DNA from 4 places in the Streptomyces sp. IBSBF 3136 genome. Region 1 is predicted to be linked to each of the others. Evidence: riboswitches for the same ligand, from Rfam matches in the RefSeq annotation. Region 1 holds a riboswitch; each other region holds the start of a gene.
What was found. Region 1 has a riboswitch for cyclic di-AMP ahead of V7E45_RS33950 (M23 family metallopeptidase). Riboswitches for the same ligand answer to the same signal wherever they lie in the genome.
Positions count from the first base shown of each region.

Region 1 (3,771 bases):
CCCTCCCGACGCTGCTGATCGCCGGCGGGATCCTGTACGACCTGCTCACCCCGCGGGCGTTCACCGCCGTCCCCTTCTTCACCGCCGCCCCGCTGGTGGCCGCGCCCCTGTCCTCGCTGCGCACCACGGTGCTCACCGGCCTCGCCGCCCTGTTCGCCACCTTCGCCGTGCAGGCCCGCTTCGGCACCGGCGGGGACGCCAGTCTGGTGACCGAGGTGGTCACGGTGGCCACCGTCGCCCTGCTGGCCGCCGCCATCAACCGGGTCGTACGCCTGGGGGACCGGCGGCTCGCCTCGGCCCGGGAGATCGCCGAGGCCGCCCAGCGGGCCGTGCTGCCCGAGCCGGCCGCCCGGATCGCCGGCTTCGACATCGCGGCCCGCTACGAGGCGGCACGCAAGGACGCCTTCATCGGCGGCGACCTGTACGCCGTGCAGGACACCCCGCACGGCGTCCGGCTCATCGTCGGGGACGTGCGCGGCAAGGGCCTGGGCGCGGTCGCCGCCGTCGCCGTGGTGATCGGGGCGTTCCGGGAGGCCGCCGAGCAGGAGACCACGCTGGAGGCGGTGGCCGAACGGCTGGAGCGCGCGCTGGCCCGCGAGGGCACCCGGCGCTACGGGATCGACGCCTTCGAGGGTTTCACCACCGCCGTCCTCGCCGAACTCCCGCACCGCGAGCCCGTCGTCCGGATCGTCAACCGCGGTCACCCGGCGCCGCTGCTGCTGCACGCCGACGGCTCGCTGCGCAGTCTGACCCCGTGCGAACCCGCGCTGCCCCTCGGCATGAGCGACCTGGGCCGGTGGCCCGACCGGTCGACCGAGTACGTCTTCCCCGGCGGCGCCACCCTGCTGCTGTACACCGACGGCCTGTCCGAGGCCCGGGACGCGCACGGCCGCTTCTACGACCCCTGGCGCAGGCTCGCCGGCCGCCGCTTCCCCGACCCGCGCACCCTGCTCGCCCGCCTCGCGGCCGAGGTGCGGCGGCACTCCGGTGGCGGCACGGCGGACGACATGGCGCTGCTCGCCGTACGGCGGCCCTGACCGGTGTCCCCTCGACCACCTTCACCCAGAGTGACCGGACGGAAGCCCTCCGCATCACATCTGAGTCACCATCAAAACCCCTGAGACTGCTGAGCTCTGGTCAACTCGCCCGCTTTCCGCCGTTCCTGACGCGTACGTCCAGCCGAAAGAACCTTAATGATCAAGCCGAACGGCTTGGAATCTCACAGTCAGGTCTATTAACGTTCGATAACGCAGCGCGGTCGTCCCAGCCGTCACCAGAGGCGGCTCCGTGCGCACGCGCCGAATCCCGTAAGGGAACCGGGGAACCACCACCTTGGGGTGAATCACGCGAATACCGCCGTGAACCGTACTGGTCCACGGCTCGTATACGCGCGTAGGAGACCTTCCTGCTCCGAACCCGTCAGCTAACCCGGTAGGCGGAGGAAGGAAAGGAGTACGCCCGCGTGGCGTCCAACCGGCCTGCCCCAGAAGCCCCGTTCGTGCCGGCTCAGCGTGAGTCCGACACCTTCGGCTACGGCGAGTACCGCACCGAAGAGGGCCCCTGGGAGGAATGGAATCCCACTGAGGAATCCATTCGCCCCGTGCGCGGCCGGCACCGCGTCGCCAAGCAGCGCGGCGGCGGACTCGCCCGCAGCTCCACCGTCCTCGGCGTCGGCGTCATCGCCGCAGTCGGCGCGGGCGGCATGGCCAGCGCGCACACCGGCAAGCCGCCGGTGTCCATCTCCATGCCCGACCTCCCCTCCGTCGGTTCCCTCTTCGACGACGGCTCCGCCGACGCGCCCGCGGCCACCACGGCCTCGCTGAGCAACGTCGGCACCGCATCAGCTTCCGCCGACAGCGACCGGAGCGACGCCGGCGAGGCCCTGCGCAACCGGATCATGGCCCAGGCCGAGCAGCAGCAGAGCAGGGCCGAGACCAAGGCCACCGCCGCGGCGGTGGCCGCCGCCGACAAGCAGACCGCCGACGCGGCCGCCAAGGCGGAGAAGGAGGCGGCCGCCAAGGCCGCCGACGCCAAGGAGAAGGCCGAGGCCGCCGCCAAGAAGCAGGCCGAGCAGGAGCGCCTGGCCGAGCTCGCCAAGCAGTTCCAGCTGCCGGTCGTCTCGTACACGATCACCGGCACCTTCGGCCAGCCCGGCTCGATGTGGTCCTCCGGCTACCACACCGGCCTCGACTTCGCCGCACCCACGGGCACCCTGATCAAGGCGATCCACGGCGGCACCATCACCGAGGCGGGCTGGGCCGGCGCCTACGGCTACCGCACGATCCTCACCCTGGACGACGGCACCGAGCTGTGGTTCTGCCACCAGTCCTCGATCAACGTCAAGGTCGGCCAGAAGGTCGGCACCGGGGACGTCATCGGGCGGGTCGGCGCCACCGGCAACGTCACCGGCCCCCACCTCCACCTGGAGGTCCACCCGAACGGCCAGGCCACCGGCATCGACCCGATGACCTGGCTGCGCGGCAAGGGCCTCACCCCCTGACCGGCCGCTGAACCGGCCCCCTCAGCCCTGACGGCACCCCCCCGGACGTCAGGGCTGCGGGCCGTCGTGTTCACACACCGTTCTCGGGAGAACCGGAATGGGCGGTGCCGCAGTGACGGTTGAGACAGGCATGACTGCTTCCCCGCGCAAACTCGGCACCTCCGGCCTCGAGGTCTTCCCGCTCGCCCTCGGCGGCAACGTCTTCGGCTGGACCGCCGACGAGAAGACCTCCTTCGCCGTCCTCGACGCCTACACGGCCGCCGGCGGCAACTTCGTCGACACCGCCGACTCCTACTCGGCGTGGGTCGAGGGCAACAAGGGCGGCGAGTCCGAGACGATCATCGGCAAGTGGCTCAAGGCACGTGGCAACCGCTCCGACGTCGTCGTCGCGACCAAGGTCAGCCAGCACCCGGAGTACCAGGGCCTGACCGCCGCCAACATCAAGGCCGCCGCCGACGCCTCCCTGCGCCGCCTGGACACCGACTACATCGACCTCTACTACACCCACTTCGACAAGCCCGAGGTGCCGGTGGAGGAGATCATCGGCGCACTGGACGAGCTGGTGCGGGCGGGCAAGGTCCGGCACATCGCGGCCTCCAACATCAGCCCCGAGCGCCTGCGGGCCTCCCTGGACTTCTCCGACCGCGAGGGCCTGGCCCGGTACGTGGCCCTCCAGCCGCACTACAACCTGGTCTCCCGCGACACCTACGAGGGCCCGCTGCAGGACCTCGCCGCCCGTGAGGGCCTCGCCGCGGTCCCGTACTTCGCCCTCGCCTCGGGCTTCCTGACCGGCAAGTACCGCCCCGGTACGCAGGTCGACAGCGCCCGCGCCGGCTCGGCCGCCAAGCACCTCCAGTCCGAGCGCGGCCAGAAGGTCCTCACCGCCCTGGACGAGATCGCCGCCGCCCACGACGCCCCGGTGGCCACGGTCGCCCTCGCCTGGCTGGCCTCCCGGGCGACGGTGGCCGCCCCGATCGCCTCGGCCCGCACCGTGGAACAGCTTCCGGCGCTGCTGGCAGTGGCGGAGCTGGAGCTGACGCAGGAGGACCTGGACCGGCTGACCCTGGCCTCCGCCTGAGCCCCGCCGCGCCGGGTCCCGGTCACCACCGGCCCGGCGCGGTCCGGCGCCCGCCGCCGGGCCCGCGTGAGCCGGACGACAGGCCCTAGGTCCGATACGGGTTGTGGACGGGGTACGGCACCGCCGGGTACCCGTGGGGCGCCCAGTACGCCGTGGCCGCGGGCACCCGCATGGATGCCCCGGCCGCGTACTC
Region 1 is NZ_JAJSZC010000238.1:8,065-11,835, reverse strand. Features, by position in the region: partial or broken gene V7E45_RS33955 (PP2C family protein-serine/threonine phosphatase) at 1-1,037, shown strand, start outside; cyclic di-AMP (ydaO/yuaA leader) riboswitch at 1,287-1,453, shown strand; gene V7E45_RS33950 (M23 family metallopeptidase) at 1,463-2,500, shown strand; gene V7E45_RS33945 (aldo/keto reductase) at 2,631-3,578, shown strand; gene V7E45_RS33940 (PrsW family intramembrane metalloprotease) at 3,664-3,771, opposite strand, start outside.

Region 2 (3,771 bases), on a different contig from region 1:
GGCCCGCGAAGCTGGACGCGACGCGCACCGTGGCGGCGGACTACCTGCCCGGCGGCGCGGGGGTGCCGTCCCGCCTGCACGAGGGTCTCCCCACCGACTTCTGAGGGAGACACCCATGGCACGCGACCGTTTCACCCCCGAGTACGACCCCGCCTGCGGGGACGCGCCACTCACCTCCGCCCGGCAGGACATCGTCATCGGCCGCTGGCAGGGCCTCAGGGATCTGCTGTGGGCGACGGGCACCGATTGGACGCTGCGCGGCCACCGGGTCCGGCTGCTGGCGCAGGCCTGCGCGGGCAGTTCGACGGTGGAGTCGTGGCTGGCCGCCGAACCCGGCAGCGGGGACGCGCTGGTGCTGCGCGCGGCCACGGAGACCGCCCGGGCGTTCCACCTGGCCATCACGGCCGGACGGGGGGTGCCGATCGACCGCGACCGCGTCGACGGCGCGGTCCTGGCCTCTCTGCGCGCCACCGACGCCTGCCCCGAGGACCCGACGCCGTGGGTGTCGCTGATCTCGGTCGCCCGGCTGTACCCGAGCGGGGTACGGCGTCGCGAACTGGCCCGCTGGTGGGACGAGTTGCACCGCCGGGACCCGTACAGCACGGAGGGCCACCTCCAGGTGCTGCACTACTACTCGGCCCGCTGGCACGGCACGCACGGCCTGATGTACGACTTCGCCCGGGACGCGGCCGGGGTGGCGCCGCCCGGCTGCCCGCTGCCGGTGCTGGTGCAGTACGCCCGGGTGGAGGAGTACCGCTACGTCCTGGACGGCGCCCACGGGATGCGCGGCGCGGTCGGTGTCGGCCGGCACTGGGACCACGACAGTGCCGTCAACGACGTGCGGCGCACCTGGGAGCGCTGGGTGCGGGTCCGTCCGGACGGCGAGGTGGCCCCCACCGAGCTGCGCGACCTCAACCAGCTGGCGCACGCGGCCTGTCTGGCCGGCACGCCGGACGTCGCGGCGGACGTACTGCGCCTGCTGGGCCGGCGCGCCACCCGGACCCCCTGGTCGTACACGGGCGATCCGACCCGCCAGCTGATCAAGTGGCGGGAGGAGTTGGGGATACGGGGGTGACGGCGGCCGGCCCCGGGCGTCGAAGGGGACCTCAGGCCGGGCGGACCACGCTGTGGATGATCGACGCGCCGCCGTAGTAGATGGACTCCTCACGGACGTAGGCACCCGGCTTGGGGGCGTGGATCATCATGCCGTTGCCGATGTAGATGCCGACGTGGCTGATGTCGTCGTAGAAGAAGACGAGGTCGCCGGGCTGGGCGTCGGTCAGGGACACCGTGGTGCCGGCGTCGACCTGGTCGTAGGTGGTGCGCGGCAGGGTGACGCCCGCGGCCTTCCAGGCGGCCGAGGTGAGTCCGGAGCAGTCGTACGAGCCGGGCCCGGTCGCGCCCCAGACGTAGGGCTTGCCGATCTGTGCGCGGGCGAAGTCGAGCGCCTTGGCGGCCTTGGCCGCGTACGTGCTGTCCGAGGTGGAGGTGCCCGAGCCGGAGGAGGAGCCCGAGGACGTGCCGGAACCGGAGTCCGACGACGAGCCCGAGGACGTGCTGGGGCCCTGCTGCTTCGCCGCCTGCGCGGCCGCGGCCTGCTTCCTGGCGAGTTCCGCCGCCTTGCGCGCGGCCTCCTGCCGCTTCTGCCGCTCGATCGCCGCGAGGCGTTCCTTCTCCTGCGCCGTGAGCGTGGACAGCAGCTTGCGTGCGGCGGACAGCTTCTCCTGGACGGTGGACTTGGCCGTCTTCAGGTCGTTCTGCGACCGGGTGAGCGACTTGAGGCTCGTGACGGCCTTGCGGCGCGTCTTCAGGGTGGCGGCCTGCGCGGTGACGTAGTCGTCCACCATGCCCTTCTGGCGCGAGGTCAGCCGGTTCATCAGCTGCGTCCGGTCGAAGTAGTCCTGCGGGGAGTCCGCGAGCAGGAAGGTCGCGGTGCCGGGGGTGACGGCCCCGGTCCGGTACTGGGCCGCGGCGAACGAACCCAGTTCCTCGCGTGCCGTGTTGAGGGTGGCCGTGCGCTTGGCCACGTCGTCGAGCAGGGTGTCGACGCGTTTGCGTTCCTCGGCGGTCCGCTCCTTGGCCGCGTCGTACTTCCCGGTCGCGGACTCGGCCTGGCGGTACAGGTCGTCGACCTTCTTCTGCACCTCCTCCACGCTCGGCCTGCCGTCGGCGGAGGGGGTGGCCTCGGCGGTCTGGGACAGCAGCGCCACGGAGGTGAGGGCGGCTGTGGCGAGGACGGGGGTGCGTATGCCGGACACCCGGGTGCCCGTGGGGCGGGACTTGCGGTGCGACGCCAATGCAGGCGACTCCTTCCGTGTTCCGCCTACCGGGTTAGCTGTCGGGTTCGGGCGGGTGGTTCGGAAGGGTTGCCCTACGGCCCGCTCCCGCGAAGGGAGCCGGGCCGATTCACCCCGAGGTCGGTGGGTCCCCGGCTCCGGTCGCCCGCGGGCGCGCCGGACTCGGCGGAGGCCGCGCGGCCCGGCGACGTTCGCCGGTGGTGGTCGCACGACCTGGCCGGAACGCTAGCCAAGTCGTGGGGCCGCTGTGAAGGTTGGTGGGTGATATGCCCGATACATTTTCGTGACCTTCGCTCAGCTCCGCCGTGGCGCGCGGCCCGTCTGCCGTGATGTGGCGGGACTTGGCGGGAAGTGTCCCGAATTCCCTCGTCGGGCGGTCAGGCGGACAGCAGGCCCCTGCCGAGCCAGTCCTTCGCGTCCCGCACCCCGGGCAGGGCGAAGAAGTAGCCACCGCCCGTCGGCGAGATGTAGTCGACGAGCGGTTCGTCGATCAGCCGGGTCTGCACGGCCTCGAACTGGCGCCTGACGTCCTGCTGGTAGCAGCAGAAGACCAGGCCCATGTCGAGGTTGCCCACCTTGTCCACGCCCCGGTCGTAGTTGTAGCCGCGGCGCAGGATGCGGGAGTCGTCGGTTCCGGCGGTGCGCGGGTTGGCCTTGCGGATGTGCGCGTCCAGCGGAATGGCGGTGCCGTGCGGGTCCTTGGCGTAGTCGGGGACGTCGGTCTCCCTGGCGCCGTCGAGCGGTGCGCCGGTGTCCTTGCGGCGGCCGAACATCTTCTCCTGCTCGGTCAGCGACACCCGGTCCCAGAACTCCACGAGCATCCGGATGATCCGCACCACCTGGTAGCTGCCGCCGGTGGCCCAGGCCGGCTCGCCCTGGCCGTCGCCGACCCAGATGAGCCGGTTCGTCTCGCGGGCCGAGCCGACGTCGGGGTTGGCGATGCCGTCCTTGAAACCGAGCAGGTTGCGCTGGGCGCCGGTGGGGCGCGGGGCGTTCTGGAAGCCGTCGACGCGCCACTTGATCTGCATGGCGCCCCGGGTGTGCCGGGCTATGTCACGCAGGGCGTGCAGCACGGTGTCCTGGCTGCCGGCGCACAGTTGCAGGGACAGGTCGCCGTGGCACTCGGCCGGGTCGAGGTCGTCGTTGGGGAAGGTGCGCATCGCGGTGAGCCGGGCGGGCCTGGCCCCGGCGAGCCCGTAGCGGTCGTCGAAGAGGGAGGCGCCGACGCCTACGGTGACGGTCAGGGAGTCCGCGGGGACCTCGGGGCCGAGGATGCCGTTGTCGGAGGGCGGCGCGCCGACGCCGAGGTCGGTGGGGGTGCCGCCGGAGGTGAGGAAGCGGGCCCGCTCGGTGATGGTCCGCAGCAGGTCGGTGAGGCCCTTGCGGTCGTCGGCGATGACGTCGAGGGAGACGAAGGTCGCGGCGGCCGGGGCCGGGGTGACGATGCCGGCCTGGTGGACGCCGTGGAAGGGCA
Region 2 is NZ_JAJSZC010000120.1:13,178-16,948, forward strand. Features, by position in the region: gene V7E45_RS24040 (APC family permease) at 1-104, shown strand, start outside; gene V7E45_RS24045 (hypothetical protein) at 116-1,075, shown strand; gene V7E45_RS24050 (C40 family peptidase) at 1,107-2,297, opposite strand; cyclic di-AMP (ydaO/yuaA leader) riboswitch at 2,306-2,475, opposite strand; gene efeB (iron uptake transporter deferrochelatase/peroxidase subunit) at 2,675-3,771, opposite strand, start outside.
Region 2: linked by a shared signal. The riboswitch ahead of V7E45_RS24050 (C40 family peptidase) and the one ahead of V7E45_RS33950 (M23 family metallopeptidase) in region 1 are both predicted to bind cyclic di-AMP.

Region 3 (3,771 bases), on a different contig from region 1:
TGGTGGAGCGCGCCGCCATGCCGTACGCCTCGTCCACCCGCTTCAGCGCCTGCGGGAAGCTGATCTTCTCGCGCTGGGCGAGGGCGTCGACCATCGCCTCCGCGCGGTCGCCGATGCCCCGCTTGGGGACGTTGAGGATACGGCGCAGCGGCACGGAGTCCTCGGGGTTGGCGAGGACGCGCAGGTAGGCCAGGACGTCCCGGACCTCCTTGCGCTCGTAGAAGCGGACGCCGCCGACGACCTTGTAGGGCAGGCCGACGCGGATGAAGACCTCTTCGAAGACACGGGACTGGGCGTTGGTGCGGTAGAAGACGGCGACGTCCCCGGCCTTGGCCTCGCCCGCGTCCGTGAGGCGGTCTATCTCGTCGGCGACGAACTGGGCCTCGTCGTGCTCGGTGTCCGCCACGTAGCCGGTGATCCGCGCGCCCTGGCCGGCGTTGGTCCACAGGTTCTTGGGACGGCGGGACTCGTTGCGCTCGATGACCGCGTTGGCCGCGGAGAGGATCGTCTGGGTGGAGCGGTAGTTCTGCTCCAGCAGGATCGTCGTGGCGTCCGGGTAGTCCTCCTCGAACTGGAGGATGTTGCGGATGGTCGCGCCGCGGAAGGCGTAGATCGACTGGTCCGCGTCACCGACCACGCAGAGTTCGGCGGGCGGCAGGTCGGCCTCGCTCGGCGGGACGTCCACCGGGTGCTCCGCGGTCCCGACGAGTTCGCGCACCAGCGCGTACTGGGCGTGGTTGGTGTCCTGGTACTCGTCGACCAGGACGTGCCGGAAGCGGCGGCGGTAGTGCTCGGCGACGTCCGGGAAGGCGCGCAGCAGGTTGACCGTCGTCATGATCAGGTCGTCGAAGTCGAGCGCGTTGGCCTCGCGCAGCCGCGACTGGTAGAGCGCGTACGCCTGGGCGAGGGTCTTCTCGAAGCCGTCGGTGGCCTGGGCGGCGAAGTCCTCCTCGTCGATCAGCTCGTTCTTGAGGTTGCTGATCTTGGCGCTGAAGGACTTGGGCGGGAAGCGCTTGGGGTCGAGGTCGAGGTCCCGGCAGACCAGGGCCATCAGGCGCTTGCTGTCGGCGGCGTCGTAGATCGAGAAGGACGAGGTGAAGCCGAGCCTCTTCGACTCGCGGCGCAGGATCCGCACGCACGCGCTGTGGAAGGTCATGACCCACATCGCGTTCGCGCGCGGGCCGACGAGCTGCTCCACGCGCTCCTTCATCTCGCCCGCGGCCTTGTTGGTGAAGGTGATCGCGAGGATCTGGCCGGGGTGCACCTGCCGCTCGGCGAGCAGGTGGGCGATGCGGTGGGTGAGCACCCGGGTCTTGCCCGAGCCGGCGCCGGCGACGATGAGCAGCGGTGAGCCGGCGTGGACGACGGCCGCGCGCTGGTTCTCGTTCAGCCCGTCGAGGAGCGCGGCCGCGTCGAGCGCGGGGCGGGGGGCGCCGTCACGGTAGTGGGCGTCACGGTCCGGCGGCACGTCGAACTTCCCGCCGAACAGATCGTCCGGAACGGGCTCCGGCGCGTGATCGTCCTCGGGCGGCGGCGGGTGTTCCTCCTCGTGCCCACGAGGGGCCTGGAGGTCCGCCAGGAAGCTGTCGTCAAAGAGGCTGCTCATCGCTCTACGAGTCTAGGGCGCCGCACCGACAACCGGTCCCCGCCCCTGAAACCCGGCCCGCGCGGGGTTCGCAACCGGACACGACGCACCGCGGCCGGTCCTCACGCCGCGGGGGCCGACATGGCCCTCACGCTGCGAAAGCGCCCTGTCACACCGGTGTGAAACATGGGCCAGGTCACGGAAATGTATCGGACATAAGGCACACCAACCTTCACAGGAGTCACACGAGTTGGCTAGGTTGCCGTCAGGCCGCACGCACCCCTTCCGGCGAACGTCGCCGGGCGTCGTGGCCTCCGCCGAGTCCGGTGCGCCTCACGCGGCCGGAGCCGGGGACCCACCGATCCCGGGGTGAATCGGCCGACTCCCGACCGGGACGACGCCGTAGGGCAACCCTTCCGAACCACCCGCCCGAACCCGACAGCTAACCCGGTAGGCGGCACGTTGGAAGGAGTCGCCACCCTTGGCGTCGCACCGCAAGCCGCGGCCCGGCGGAAGTGGACCGGGTCTGCGCACCCCCGCTCTCGCCACCGCCGCGTTCACCTCCGTGGCCGTCCTGTCCCAGACGGCCGAGGCGGCCCCCGTCGACGACGGCAGGCCGAGCGTGGAGGAGATCGAGAAGAAGATCGACGAGTTCTACCGGCGGGCCGAGTCGCCGGCCGCGCCGTCCGAGGACACCCAGGAACGGACCGGACGGCAGTGGGGCCGGCTGGACTCACTGCGCGGGAAAGCGGCGTTCAGCGACGGCCCGCAGGAGCCGGAGCGGGACCAGCGCCCGCCCGACTACTTCCACCAGACCCGGCTGATGGACCGGCTGGCCTCGACGGTGAAGAAGCGCCAGGAGACCGCCAGGAGCACCGAGACCGACGCCGAGGCCCCGGTTCCGGGCCCCCCGGCGCACGCCCCCGAGCGCGCCGGAGCCGCCGGCCGGCGGCAGGAGGCCGCCCCCGCGGCCGCACCGGCGTACGACCCGAAGACCGCCAAGGCGGCCGTCCAGCACAAGCTCGCCGCCGCCCGCGGACTGCTGGCCCGGCTGACCGCCCCGGCGGAGCCGCCGCCGGCCCCGGCCCTGGCTCCGACAACGGCCCCGGCACCTGCCCCGGCTGCGCCCCTGGCCCAGGCCCAGGCCCCGACACCGGCCGAGGCCGGACCGCGCGGGCCGCGGGAGGCCGCGGCACCGTCGTACGGGACGTCCCCGGGCGGGCGTGCCACCAGGGCCGGCCTGGCGATCGCGTTCGCCCGCGCCCAGATCGGCAAGCCGTACGTGAACGGGGCCAGCGGGCCCGGCTCCTACGACTGCGCCGGTCTCACCCGGGCCGCCTGGAAGGCCGCCGGTGTCATCCTGCCGCGCACCGCCCGTGCCCAGGCCGCCCTGGGCACGACGGTCCCGCTCGCCGACGCGCGCCCCGGTGACCTGGTCTTCTTCCACGAAGACCTGAGCCATGTGGGCCTGTGCACGGGGGACGGGACGATGATCCACGCGCCGGGGCCCGGCGCGTACGTCCGCGAGGAGTCCGTCCAGCACGGCGGCGACCGGGTCGTCCACAGCGTGGTCCGGCCCGCCTGACGCGCGTCCGCGCGTCCGGACGCCCGGATGCGCGGACGTACCGTCGTCGTCTTTTCGAGCCCCACGCGCGCGTGGCCTCGCCGTGCGGCTCGCGCGGCTCCCTAGCATCTGGATCATGCCCGGCATCTCAGGTCTGCGCGCGTGGTGGGCGGAGCGTCCGCCGGCGGCGGGCGCCGCCGTCCTGGCGACCGGCATCGTCTCGATCGCCCTCCACATGACGGGCCACGAGACGGTGTCCCGGGTCTTCCTCTGGCTCGGCTGCCTCGCCTGGCTGGCGCTGGCCGCCGACTTCTGCGCCCGGCTGGTGTGGCGGCGGCAGCGCTGGCTGGCCGACGCGGGGACTCCGGGCTCGATCACCGCCGTGGCCGCCACGACGGTGCTCGGCACCCGCCTGTCGGCGCTCGGCAGCCAGACGCCGGCCGAGGAGTTCCTGGCGCTGGCGGCGCTGCTCTGGCCGGTGCTGCTGTTCCTGGTCGTACGGCGCTGGGAGCGGCGCATGCCGGGAGCGGTGTTCCTGTGCTGCGTGGGCACCGAGGGACTCGCGGTGCTTGCGGCCACCCTGGCCGCGGCCGAGAGCACGGCGTGGCTCGCGCATGCCGCG
Region 3 is NZ_JAJSZC010000055.1:16,806-20,576, forward strand. Features, by position in the region: gene pcrA (DNA helicase PcrA) at 1-1,606, opposite strand, end outside; cyclic di-AMP (ydaO/yuaA leader) riboswitch at 1,891-2,058, shown strand; gene V7E45_RS14665 (C40 family peptidase) at 2,067-3,170, shown strand; gene V7E45_RS14670 (tellurite resistance/C4-dicarboxylate transporter family protein) at 3,286-3,771, shown strand, end outside.
Region 3: linked by a shared signal. The riboswitch ahead of V7E45_RS14665 (C40 family peptidase) and the one ahead of V7E45_RS33950 (M23 family metallopeptidase) in region 1 are both predicted to bind cyclic di-AMP.

Region 4 (3,771 bases), on a different contig from region 1:
CCCGTGGGAAAGGGACGACCTCGCCATGGCAGACCATCTGGAAGCATCCGTCACTCTGCCGAGCGATCCCGCCTCGGTCTCCGCGGCGCGTTCCTACGTGATGGAGACCCTCGCGGAGTGGGGCCTGCCGCCGGACACCGACCTGGCCGACACCGTGCGGCTCATCGTCTCCGAACTCGCCACCAACGCCGTACAGCACACCTTCGGGCAGTCACCCACCTTCACGGTCGACATCGCGCTGGACCGTGACGAACACCTGCGCATGGGAGTCACGGACAGCCATCCACGCTTCCCGAAGAGACTGCCCGCCGCCGTCCAGCAGGACAACGGGCGCGGCATGGTCATCATCCGCTGGCTCACCGCGGAGTGCGGCGGCAAACTCCGTATCCGCCCCACACGCGAGGGCGGCAAGACAGTGTCCATCGAACTCCCCTGGAGCATCCCGGCCGAACCGGTCACCACTGCGGGCCGGCAGGAGCCGTAGCCCTGGGAGTCGAGTCCTCAGGAGGGCTACTTCGGCCTTCGGCGGAGGTGTTCGCTCGTTCAGGTGAATGTGCCGGGCAGCGGGGCCCGACGATGCCCCGGCGCTGTGTCCGAGGGGCCTCGGAACGGCCGCCGAGAGGCCCGGAACGGCCGTCGAGCGTCCTCGGGGCGGCCGCCGAGCGTAGGGGGCAGCCGGACGGTGCCGGACGCGCCGCAACTCGCCCTGTGGGCCCAGTGGGCCCCGCGGCGGGTCGCCCGAGGATCGGCCCGGCCAAGGCGCTGCCGCTCGCGCTGATCGTCCGGGCGCCCGCCCCGGGCCGCCCGCATGCTGCGGACGGGCACCGGGACGGCGCTGACGGCGCTCGGAGCGGCCCCGCAGCCGGAGTCGCTCCCGCGGTGAGCCGGAGTCAGCTGACCCGGCCGTACCAGACGCTCCTGGTCCAGATCTTCTCCAGGCGCACCACCGACCCGGTCCTCGGCGCGTGCCAGATCTTGTTCTTACCGGCGTAGATGCCCACGTGGTAGACGCTGGACCCCGAGTGGAAGAACACCAGGTCGCCGGCCTTACGGCTCTTGGCCGAGATGTGGTGCGTCTTGTTGTACTGCTGGGCCGCCGTACGAGGCAGCTTCTTGCCGGCCTTCTTGAACGAGTAGAGCGTCAGCCCGGAGCAGTCGAACCGCCGCGGCCCGGTGGCACCCCAGGCGTACGGGGCACCCTTCTTCGACGCGGCGATCTGCAGCGCCTTCGTCGCAAGCGTCGCGGCCGAGGCGTCGGTGGCGAGGCCCGGCACCGCGATCGAGCCGCCCACGGCGGCAAGCGTGAGGGCCGAGGCCGTACCGGCCCTGGCCATGAGCGACGGGACACGATTGAGCGCAGTCATGCGCAACCCTTCGTCAGCCGCCTGTGAAGGATGACCTGTCGGATTCGGGCTGGCGAAGTTGCCCGGCCGCGTTGCCGCGGCTTCACCCCAAGGGCTGCTCGGCACGACCGTCCGTCTGCGACGAACGTCCGTTCCGGCAACCCGACTTGCTCGGGTCCTCCACTCCTGCCGATCCACTCCTGTCGACCGGTCATCCGGGCGGCGGCAGGACTCGGCGTCCGCCCGGACCGCCCCGCCGCGGTGGCGGGGGCTTGTCGTCAGACACGGATCTTCACTCACAGGAGTCGGAAAATCCCAACGCAAACGGCAATTTGTGGCGTTACTCACCACTCACCCGTTCGGGTGGACAGAGCTGTGTTCGAGCAACCGTCAAAACCCGCACGTAGCCCCGGACCTGGGGCGGAGCAGCCTCGTGCGGGTCCGGAACCCCCCTGACGCGCAAGTCGGAAGGCCCGAAAAAAGCTTCGGAGATACGCCGGCCGGGGGTACGTCGTTCGGGCCGTTTCAAGCCGGGCTCGTACGGGCTGTCGACAACTGTGCCCGTACGGCCCGGAGATGTGTCCGGATCAGCCGACGCAGTCGGGCGGGAGCACGACGCGCGCGGTGCGGCGCTCGCCGTCGAGCACCCGCAGGGCGCGTGCCAGCGTGTCCCCGTGCAGCTCCGTCTCACCTCGTTGGTGCATCAGGGTCAGCGCGTCGCGCAGTTCGACCGCCTTGCGCACGAGGGCCTGCGCCGCGCGCAGCCCGCGGTAGGTGTCCCCGTCCTGCGCCGGGTTGATCCGGCCCAGCAGGTCCACGGCCTCCAGGTAACGGTCGATCAGCTCACCCTCGGCCCTGGTCAGCGCGGGCAGCGGCGGAAGTTCCGGTGGCAGCATCGGCGGCTCAGCCCGCGTGCCCGGCGCCGGGGGTGGCCCTGCGACTCGGGACGACACCGTCCACCAGGCCGTACGCCAGTGCGCCGGGCGCGTCGAGCACCATGTCCCGCTCCAGGTCCTGGTGCACCTGCTCGGCGGTGCGCCCGGTATGCCGGACGAGCATCTCCTCCGTCAGTTCGCGCGTACGGGCCAGTTCCGCCGCCTGGATCAGCAGGTCGCCGGTCTGCCCCCGGGCCGGTTCGCGAAGGGCCGGCTGCTCCAGGACGACCCGTGCGCCGGGCAGGGCGAACCGCTTGCCCGGTGTCCCGGCCGCGAGCAGCACGGCGGCGACCGACGCGGCCTGGCCCAGGCAGTAGGTCTGTACGTCGCAGGTGACGTACCGCAGCGTGTCGTAGACCGCCGTCATCGCGCCGAACGAGCCGCCGGGGCAGTTGAGGTAGAGCGTGATGTCCCGCTTCGGAGCAGCGTGTTCGAGCTGCATGAACTGGGCGATGACGTCGGTCGCCGCGGTGTCGTCGAGTGGCGTCCCCAGGAAGACGACCCGGCTCTCGAACAGCTTGCCGTAGGGGTCCAGCGTGCGTGGGCCCATGCCCGAGCGCTCGGTGAACTCCGGCAGCACGTGGCGGGCGGACGGTCGGGTCATGGACGTACCCCTCCTCGCGACAGGACCTCGGGCGGCCCTGCGTTCCGTAAAAAATGTACAGGACGTACAGAAATTCGGAAGGAGATCATGGCGACGCCTGGGAGCCGTCCGCCCTCCGTCCATGCCTCGGGCCGCCGCTGATACGGACCTGTCCGGGCGCTCCGGACGGAGCCGACGAAACGGTCCAACGGCTGTCCCGGGAACGTCGGTTCGCTCCCTGGCATGATCGACGGGTGACGGATGAACCTGCGCGGCCGGGCCGCATGAAGTGCGTCCTGCTCGACGTCGATGGCACGTTGATCGACGCGGTGAGCAACCAGCGCCGGGTCTGGGGAACCTGGGCGGAGCGGTACGGGCTGGATGTCGACGAGGTCTACCAGGTGGCTCTGCGGACGCGACCGATGGAGACGTTCGCCCAGGTCGCCGCCGACCGGGATCCGCGCGAGTGCCTGGCCGTGCTGCACGCGCTGGAGGACGAAGACGTCCGGTCCGGCGTCTACGCGGCCTTCGGGGGCGCGTCGGAACTGCTTCACGGCCTGCCGCCGGGCGTCTGGGCACTGGTGACCTCGAACTACGAGCACCGGGTGCGCGGCCGCTTCCTGCGGACGGGGTTGCCGGTGCCGAGCGTGATCGTGGACGCGGCCGCTGTGGAGGAGGGCAAGCCCTCTCCCGTCCCCTACCTGCTGGCCGCCGACCGGCTGGGAGCCGAGCCGGAAGACTGCCTGGTGATCGAGGACGCCCCGTCCGGAGTGAGGTCCGGGCTGCGCGCCGGGATGACGGTGTGGGGGGTGAACACCACCGTCGCGGTGGAGGGCGCGCACCGCCACTTCGTCAGCCTGCGCGAGGCGGTTCCCCACATCCTGGCCTTCGCTTCCGACCGTTGCGGGAA
Region 4 is NZ_JAJSZC010000214.1:5,988-9,758, forward strand. Features, by position in the region: gene V7E45_RS32300 (ATP-binding protein) at 26-484, shown strand; gene V7E45_RS32305 (C40 family peptidase) at 891-1,364, opposite strand; cyclic di-AMP (ydaO/yuaA leader) riboswitch at 1,368-1,497, opposite strand; gene V7E45_RS32310 (hypothetical protein) at 1,931-2,239, opposite strand; gene V7E45_RS32315 (ATP-dependent Clp protease proteolytic subunit) at 2,247-2,882, opposite strand; gene V7E45_RS32320 (HAD family hydrolase) at 3,116-3,771, shown strand, end outside.
Region 4: linked by a shared signal. The riboswitch ahead of V7E45_RS32305 (C40 family peptidase) and the one ahead of V7E45_RS33950 (M23 family metallopeptidase) in region 1 are both predicted to bind cyclic di-AMP.